DNA from 2 places in the Methylosinus sp. RM1 genome. Region 1 is predicted to be linked to the other one. Evidence: predicted binding sites of a transcription regulator. Region 1 holds the regulator's gene; the other holds the start of a gene.

The links. Region 1 encodes PhoB, which activates phosphate uptake and scavenging genes when phosphate is short. Its sites were predicted from a motif close to TGTCATNNANCTGTCAT; they were not measured.
Region 2: a site for PhoB is predicted at 2,687-2,703, ahead of pstS (phosphate ABC transporter substrate-binding protein PstS). Genes of this name have one in related genera too.

What each region holds. Positions count from the first base shown of each region.
Region 1 covers NZ_WOVC01000009.1:120,611-125,000, reverse strand. The annotation lists gene pstA (phosphate ABC transporter permease PstA) at 1-805, shown strand, start outside; gene pstB (phosphate ABC transporter ATP-binding protein PstB) at 802-1,587, shown strand; gene phoU (phosphate signaling complex protein PhoU) at 1,616-2,341, shown strand; gene phoB (phosphate regulon transcriptional regulator PhoB) at 2,338-3,081, shown strand; gene FMZ75_RS08775 (SRPBCC family protein) at 3,118-3,669, opposite strand; gene FMZ75_RS08770 (VOC family protein) at 3,733-4,146, opposite strand; gene FMZ75_RS08765 (VOC family protein) at 4,239-4,390, opposite strand, start outside.
Region 2 covers NZ_WOVC01000024.1:49,565-53,954, reverse strand. The annotation lists gene FMZ75_RS15490 (YncE family protein) at 1-294, shown strand, start outside; gene FMZ75_RS15485 (FAD-dependent oxidoreductase) at 275-1,492, opposite strand; gene pstS (phosphate ABC transporter substrate-binding protein PstS) at 1,543-2,589, opposite strand; gene FMZ75_RS15475 (NADH:ubiquinone oxidoreductase subunit NDUFA12) at 2,839-3,246, shown strand; gene FMZ75_RS15470 (DUF2155 domain-containing protein) at 3,364-4,041, shown strand; gene aat (leucyl/phenylalanyl-tRNA--protein transferase) at 4,013-4,390, opposite strand, start outside.

The DNA of each region.
Region 1 (4,390 bases):
GCTCGCGACCACTCTGTGCTGGACCGGCACGATTTTCGGTCTCGCCTGGCTGGTGCTGATCCTCGGCGCGCTGATCTATGAAGGCGCCCGCGGCCTGACGCCGGCCGTCTTCACCGAAATGACGCCGCCGCCCGGCTCCAGCGGCGGTCTGCTCAACGCCATCGCCGGCTCGCTGGTGATGACGGTGATCGGCGTGCTGCTCGGCACGCCGCTCGGAATGCTCGCCGGCACCTTCATGGCCGAATATGGCCGCTACTCGAAGCTCGCCACCGTGGTGCGCTTCATCAATGACATTCTGCTCAGCGCGCCCTCCATCGTCATCGGCCTCTTCGTCTATACGGTGGTGGTGGCCCGCGTCGGACATTTCTCCGGCATAGCGGGCGCTCTGGCGCTCGCCGTGCTGGTGGTGCCGGTCGTCGTGCGCACGACGGAGGACATGCTGCTGCTGGTTCCGAGCCCGCTGCGCGAGGCGGCGGCGGCGCTCGGCCTGCCGCGCTCCCATATGCTGATGCGCGTCGCCTATCGCGCCGCGAAATCCGGCATCGTCACCGGCGTGCTGCTGGCCGTGGCCCGCGTCTCCGGCGAGACCGCGCCGCTGCTCTTCACCTCGCTCAACAATCAGTTCTGGAGCACCGACCTCAACGCGCCGGTCTCCAGCCTGCCCGTCGTCATCTTCCAATTCGCGCTCTCGCCCTACAAGGATTGGCAGCAGCTCGCCTGGACCGGCGCTCTGCTCGTCACCGTCGCCGTCCTTCTGCTCTCCATCACCGCGCGCGCGCTCAGCAGCCAGGGAAAACAAAAATGACCGCCATGCCGGTTGTCGAAGCCTCCATTCCGACCAAAGTCTCGGTTCGCGATCTGGATTTCTATTACGGGTCGTCGAAAGCGCTGAAATCGATCTCGCTGCCGCTCTACACCAATAAGGTGACGGCCTTCATCGGCCCATCCGGCTGCGGCAAATCGACTCTGCTGCGCATATTGAACCGCATGTACGACCTCTATCCGCGGCAGCGCGCCGAGGGCGAGGTGCTGCTCGACGGCGAGAACATCCTCGACCCGAGCATCGACCTCAACCTGCTGCGCTCGCGCGTCGGCATGGTGTTCCAGAAGCCGACGCCCTTCCCCATGTCGATCTACGACAATATCGCCTTCGGCATTCGCCTCTATGAGAAGCTGTCGCGCAGCGAGCTCGACGGCCGCGTCGAGGCGGCGCTGCGTGGCGCGGCGCTGTGGGACGAAGTGCGCGACAAGCTGAATTCGAGCGGCCTCGGCCTCTCGGGCGGCCAGCAGCAGCGCCTGTGCATCGCGCGCACCGTCGCCATTCAGCCGGAGGTGATCCTGTTCGACGAGCCCTGCTCGGCGCTGGACCCGATCTCGACGGCGAAGATCGAGGAGCTCATCGACGAATTGTCGGAGCGCTACACGATCGCCATCGTCACCCACAATATGCAGCAGGCGGCGCGCGTCTCCGATTACACCGCCTTCATGTATCTCGGCGATCTCGTCGAATTCGGCGAGACGAACAATCTGTTCACCGCGCCGCAGAACAAGAAGACCCAGGACTATATCACCGGCCGCTTCGGCTGAGCGCGATCGCGCACGAGGATTATGAGACATGAGCGAACATATCGTCAGCTCCTATGACCGCGACCTCGAAGTGCTCGGCCGCCGTATCGCCGAGATGGGAGGCATCGCCGAGAAAATGCTCGCCGAAGCCATGGATGCGCTCGCTAATTTCGACATCGAGCTCGCCCATCGCGTCGTCGCCACCGATCAGCGCCTCGACGCGCTGCAGCGGGAGATAGAGGAGAACGCCATCCTCACCATCGCGCGGCGTCAGCCGCTCGCCATCGATCTGCGCGAATGCATCGCCGCGATGCGCATCGCCGCCGATCTCGAGCGCGTCGGCGATCTCGCCAAGAGCATCGCCAAGCGCACGGTGAAAATCCTCTCCGAGGCGCGCGTGCCGCGCGCCATCATCGGCCTCAAGACGATGGCGGAAGTGGCCGCCATGCAATTGAAGGACGTGCTCGACGCCTACGCCCAGCGCGACGTCGAGCGCGCCCGCGCCGTGTGGACCAATGACAGCGAGCTCGACGCGCTGGAAGATTCGGTGTTCCGCGATCTCCTCACCTTCATGATGGAGGATCCGCGCAACATCTCCTTCTGCACGCATCTGCTCTTCTGCTCGAAGAATATAGAGCGGATCGGCGATCACACCACCAATATCGCCGAGACGATCGTCTATCTCGTCACTGGCGAGTCGATGCCGACCGACCGCCCCAAGGGCAAGTCGTCCAGCATCTCCCCCAGCGTGGAAACGGATGAGCCCTCGCAATGAACGAGATTCGCGTCGCAACGCCGCGCGAGACGCCGCACGATCGGGCGCCGCGAATTCTCGTCGTGGAAGACGAGGCGGCCCTCGCATTGTTGCTCGCCTATAATCTCGAATCGGAAGGCTTCCAGGTCGAACATGTCGAGCGCGGCGACGAGGCGGAAATCCGCCTCGCCGAATCCGTGCCCGATCTCGTCATTCTCGACTGGATGCTGCCCGGCGTTTCCGGCCTGGAAATCTGCCGGCGGCTGCGCGCGCGCGACGACACGCGCACAATGCCGATCATCATGCTCACCGCGCGCGGCGACGAGAATGAGCGCGTGCGCGGTCTCTCGGTGGGCGCCGATGATTATGTGGTGAAGCCCTTCTCCACGCCGGAGCTGATGGCGCGCGTTCACGCTCTGCTGCGCCGCGCGCGGCCGGAGCGCGTGGCGACGCGGCTCGTCGCCGGCGACATAGACCTCGACCGCGAGACGCGGCGGGTGAAGCGCGGCGGGCGCGAGATTCATCTCGGCCCGACGGAGTTCCGCCTGCTGGAATATCTGATGGAAAAGCCCGGCCGCGTCTTCTCGCGCGCGCAATTGCTCGACAGCGTCTGGGGGCTGTCGGCGGAGATCGACGAGCGCACCGTGGACGTCCATGTCGGCCGTCTGCGCAAGGCGATCATCCGCGGCCGCGAGAAGGACCCGATCCGCACTGTGCGCGGCACCGGCTATTCTTTCGACGAGACCTTCGGGCGCAATTGAGGCGCGGCCGAAGGCTCCTCTCTCGACATCGCATCATCACGCTGTCGGCGCCGCCTCGTCGCGAGCCGTCTCGACGAGGCGCTCGAGATCGCCGAGACCTTGCTCGAAAGCGCCGCCGACCATTTTTTCCGGCCGCATGACGAGGCTGAACAGCTTGCCGAGGAAGGGCTGGCGCCCTTTCATGTCCCAGGTGACGAGCGAGCCGCCATTCTGCGGCGCAATGGTGAATTCGACGCGATTGCTGCATTTCATCGGCCGATCCAGGCGTAATGTGACGACCACTTTCGACGGCGCGACGGACTCGACGATCTCGACTCGCCCCGCGCCGACCTTCGCATTGCCTTCGAAATCGCAGGCCGCGCCGACGCCGCGTTCCGGCCCGGCGTAGGAGAGCTTCACACTCGGATCCTTCACGAAAGGACTCCATTCATTGCTCGCGCGCGGATCGTCGATCAGCGGAAATATTCGCTCCGGCGGCGCGGCGATGAAGATGGAGCGCGCGATATGGCAGACGTCCGGCTGGCGCGCGGCCAGGACGAGAATTGCGGCGATGATGACGGCGACGCCGGCGCCGATGATTTCCAACATGTCGAACCTCGAAAAAAAGCGGAGCGGCGCTCCCGCTCGCGAGCGAAAGAGCGCCGCGCGCCGTCATTGCGGCAGCACCACCATCCAGGGCACGCCGAAGCGGTCGGTGAGCATTCCGAACGCGGGTGAGAAGAAAGTTCTGGTCAAGCGCATCTTCGTCTCGCCGCCCTCGGCGAGCGCTGCGAAGACGCGTTCGGCCTCCTCTTGCGTCTTCGCGCTATAGGACAGCGAGAAGCCCTTGAAGCCGGTCTCCTCGCCGTCGCCGTCCGAGCCGAAGACGATCGTGTCGCCGATCTTCAGCGCCATATGCATGACCTTGGCGCTCCAGCCCGGCGGCAGCATTTCCTCCGGCTGGGGCAAAGGGCTGTCCTTGTAGCGCATCAGCATCTGTATCTGCGCGCCGAGCGCCTTCTCATAAAAGGCGGCGGCTTCTTCGGCGCGGCCGTCGAAGATCAGATAGGGTTGAATCGACATCATGTTTCTCCCAGCGAGCGTCGCGGACGGGCGCTCGTTTCGTGGGAGGAGATCATGTCCGCGCAAAGCGCTTCGTCAACCGTCCCGCACCTTTTTCACTTCGGGACGATGATCATCCAGAGCACGCCGAAGCGATCGACCGCCATGCCGAAGGTGGCGGCGAAAAACGTCTCGCCCAAGGGCATTCGCGCTTCGCCGCCATCGGCGAGCGCGCCGAACATGCGCTCGGCCTCCGCCACGCTCTTCG
Region 2 (4,390 bases), on a different contig from region 1:
GGCAAGCGGCCCTATTGCGTGGCGCTGGCGCAGGGCAGGGGCTTCGTCACCGACCAATATGCGGAATCGGTCAGCGTCTTCGATCTTTCGACCTTCGCGCCGGTGGCGCAGGTGAAGGTCGGCGAATATCCAGAGGGCATCGGCGCGAGCCGGGACGGCAAGACCATCTATGTCGCCAACTGGTTCACCAATGAGTTCTGGTCGATCGCCGCCGACAGTTTGAAGGTGATCGCCAAGGCCAAGACCGGCGACGGCCCGCGCGCCTTCGGGGCTTTCATCCGCGCGATGAATTGACATGCTCCGGCCGCACGCCGAGGCCGACCAGCCGCGCCGGAATTTGCCGTAGGACCGGGAAGACGTCCAGAAGCCGCAGCGCCAATGGCGGGTCGAAAGGCTTGTCCGCGGCGAGCACATTGCTGATCACGCGATTTTGAATGAAGAGCTGCAGCCGCTGCGTCATCCGCGCCGGAAATTCCCGGCGCTTCTGCACGGCGCCGACATCTGCGTCGGTCAGCGTTCCATCGCGCAGCTTTTCGGCGAGCAGATTGGCGGTCGCCACGGCGTCCTGAATCGCCAGATTGACGCCCACGCCGCCGACGGGCGACATCGCATGGGCGGCGTCGCCGATGCAGAGCAGGCCCGGCCGGCTCCAATTCTTCAAGCGATCGACCTGCACGGTCAGCAGATTCACATCCTCCCAATCGCGCAAATCCTCGACGCGATCGGCGAGAAAGGGAACGCAATCGGCGATGGCGTGACGAAATTCGTCGATCCGGCGGCCGCGCAGCGCCTGCGCTCGGCCCTTGGGGATCACATAGCCGATCTGCCAATAGGCGCCGCGCTCGATCATCGCCACCATGCGCCCGGGCGCGATGCGGCCGAATGTCTCCTCCGGGTCGTCCGCCTCGCGCCGCAGCTTGAACCACAGCACATCCATCGGCGCGCCGAAATCCTCGACCTCGAGGCCCGCCGATTCGCGCATTCGCGACGTCCGCCCATCCGCGGCGATGGTGAGATCGGCTCGGATCTCGAGCGGCCCCTCCGGCCCCGTGGCGCGCACGCCGACGATGCGGCCGTCCTCCTCGACGAGGCCCTCGGCGGCGGTCTGCATCAGCAAGCGGAAATTTTGCAGCTTCTTCGCCTCGCCGGCGATGAAGTCCAGAAAATCCCACTGCGGCATGAAGGCGACGAATTTGCACAAGGTCGGCAGGCCGCGGAAATCTGCGATGACGAATTTGCGGTCCCCCAGAAAGGCCGAGAGCTGAAACGCCTTGCGATGCGGCAGTTTCAGAAACTCCTGCAGCAGGCCGAGCTCGAAGACGAGCTGAAGCGTCGAGGGGTGGATCGTGTCGCCGCGAAAATCACGCAGGAAATCCGCGTGCTTTTCGAGGACGATCGTCTCGACGCCGGCGCGGGCGAGCAGAAAACCCGCCATCAGCCCCGCCGGGCCGCCGCCGACGACACAGCATTTCGCGGAAATCGTCGCCGCCATCGGCCGCTCCCCGAATCGAAGGCCGCCAGCGGGCCCCTTCGCCTTTATGGTCAGTTCAGCAGCGGTTTTCCATTCGCATCCTTCACATTGGCCGCCCAGCTCTTGCGGATGAGAGTCACAACGGAGGGCGGCATGGGCTCGAAATCGAGCTCTTCGGCCGCCGCTGCGCCTTTGGCGAAGGCCCAGTCGAAGAATTTCAGGGCCTCCAGCGCCGCCGCCGAATCCTGCGGCTGCTTGGGCAGCAGAATGAAGGTCGCCGCCGCGATCGGCCAGGAGGCGGCGCCCGGCTGCCCGGTGAGCAGGCGGAAAAAGCCCGGCGCGCTCGCCCAATCGGCGTTGGCGGCGGCGGCCTCGAAGCTCTCCTTGCCCGGCGCGACGATCTTGCCGTCGCTGTTCACCAGGCTGACGGTGGTGAGCCGGTTCTGCCTGGCGTAGGCGAATTCCACATAGCCGATGGCGCCCTTCGTCGTGGCGACATTATTGGCGACGCCTTCATTTCCCTTGGCGCCGAGGCCGAGCGGCCATTCCACGGCGACGTTCTCGCCGACCTTCTCCTTCCAATCGGCGGAGACGCGGGAGAGATAATCGGTGAAGCAGAAAGTGGTGCCGGAGCCGTCGGAGCGATGCACGACGACGATCGGCTTCGCCGGCAGAGTGAGCTTCGGATTGCGGGCGCGGATCGCCGGATCGTCCCAAAGCTTGATCTCGCCGAGGTAGATGCGGGCGAGGAGCGGCCCGTCGAGGACGAGTTCATTGGCTCCGATCCCATCCAAATTGACGACGGGGGTGACGCCGCCCACCACTTGCGGCCATTGGATGAGCCCGGCGGCGTCGAGCTCCTTGGCCGTCAGCGGCTGGTCGGAGGCGCCGAAAGTGACGGTGCGCGCCTTGATCTGCCGTATGCCGCCGCCCGAGCCGATCGATTGATAATTGACGCGATTGCCGGTTTCCTTCGAATAGCTCTGCGCCCATTTGGCGTAGACGGGCAGGGGAAAAGTCGCGCCGGCGCCGGAAATATCGAGGGCGCGCGCGCTCCCCACGGAAAGGATCGCCGCCAGAGCGGCGTGAACAATGAGCCTCGAAGCCTTGGAAATCATGCAGCCATCCCTGGAATTCGACGCGAGCTTTTTTTCCGCGCGAGCCGAAAACCAATAGTCTCAGCTCCGTGCGGCGCGCCTTCGAGGGCGCGGCGGCTGTCGTCTTTCTGTCACACTCCTCCTTTTCCACGACTCGCGGTCAAAAGCAAAGCTCGCGTATCGGCGCATCGGGAAGTGGCGCGCCCGACTGGACATTGCGCCGTCTTGACGCAATAAGGAGCCACGCAAACATTCTTGGACGCTTCCGACATGTCCTACATCATTCGCTTCTTCACCTGGTGGAACCGGGCGACGCTCAGCACGGGCCTGTGGACGCTGCTCTATGGTGAGCGCGTCGGGACGGATGAGTTCGGCAACGTCTATTACCGCCGCCGCGGCGGCAAGAAGGACAAGGCGCTCGGCTTCGAGCGCCGCTGGGTCATCTATAAGGGCTATGCCGAGGGCTCGGCGACGCCGCCCGGCTGGTATGGCTGGCTGCACCACACGGTCGACACGCCGCCCACCCAGGAGAAATACGCGCCGAAGGAATGGGAGCTTCCCTATCGCCCCAATCTGACCGGCACTTCTGCCGCTTATCATCCGCCTGGTTCGATCCTGGCGGAGGGCCGCCGCGCTCCCGCCGGCGGCGACTATCAGGCCTGGACCCCAGAGGCTTGAGGCGAGGCGGCCGCGGCTTCGCCCGGACCATCGATCCGCCACGCTCTTCCTATTCAACGACGGCGCATGAGGCGCGGGCGGCCGGCCCGAGCCAGAGATCGGAAACGAGACCCGATTATGATCTCCCGCTGCTTCCGCCTGCGTTTCGCTCTGTCCGGGGCCGCCTTGCTCATTGGCCTCGGCGCGGCGGCCGCCGATCCGATCCGCAATCCGACCGCTATATTCGCCGGGCTCGACAAGACGACCGGCCGAATCATCAACTTCGACGTCGCTATAGACGAGACCGTGCAATTCGGCTCGCTGCAGGTGACGCCCCGCGTCTGCAACACGCGTCCCCAGACCGAAGCCCCGCAGACTACCGGCTTCGTCGAGGTCGACGAGCAGGATACGGGGAAGAACGAGGCCAAGCGGATTTTCTCCGGCTGGATGTTCGCCGCGAGCCCCGGCCTGCATGGCGTCGAGCATCCCGTCTATGACGTCTGGCTGGTCGATTGCCGCGGCGGCAAGGAGACGGTTCAGGCTCCCGCGAGCGAGCCCGCCGCTGCGGCGGCCCCGGCCGCTCCGCAGGAGAAGAAGCGCTCCCGCTCGCGCAAGGTGGAGCCAATCGCCCCCGTTCCGGTCGAGGCGGCGCCGATCGGGCCGCGCGATTCGGTTCCGCCAGAGGGCGCGAAGGCCACGGAGAGCGCCGAGCCCGCGGCCGCGGCGCCGGCCGAAAAGCCCAAGAAGAAGAAAAAGAAGCCGTCGGCTCAGCAGGCTCCGGCGCCCGCTACGGCTCCATCGCCTTTTCCGTTCTGATCTCCGGCTCCCGCCGCAATATGGCGACGATCTCGCGTCCGGGCACGGGCGAATCGTCCGGCCAAGCGGCGAAGCGGGCCGGAGCCGACAAAGCCTCTTCCAAAAGCCCATGATAGGCGTCGCGGCCGATCTCGATCGCCCCGAGCGAGGCCAGATGCGTGGTCATGAATTGCGTGTCGAGCAGGCGGAAACCGCCTTTGACCAGCCGCGCGACGAGATGCGCCAGCGCCACCTTGGAGGCGTCGGTCTCGACGTGGAACATGCTCTCGCCGAAAAAAGCGGCGCGCATGGAGACGCCATAGAGGCCGCCGACCAGCCGTCCCTCCCGCCAGCACTCGACCGTATGGGC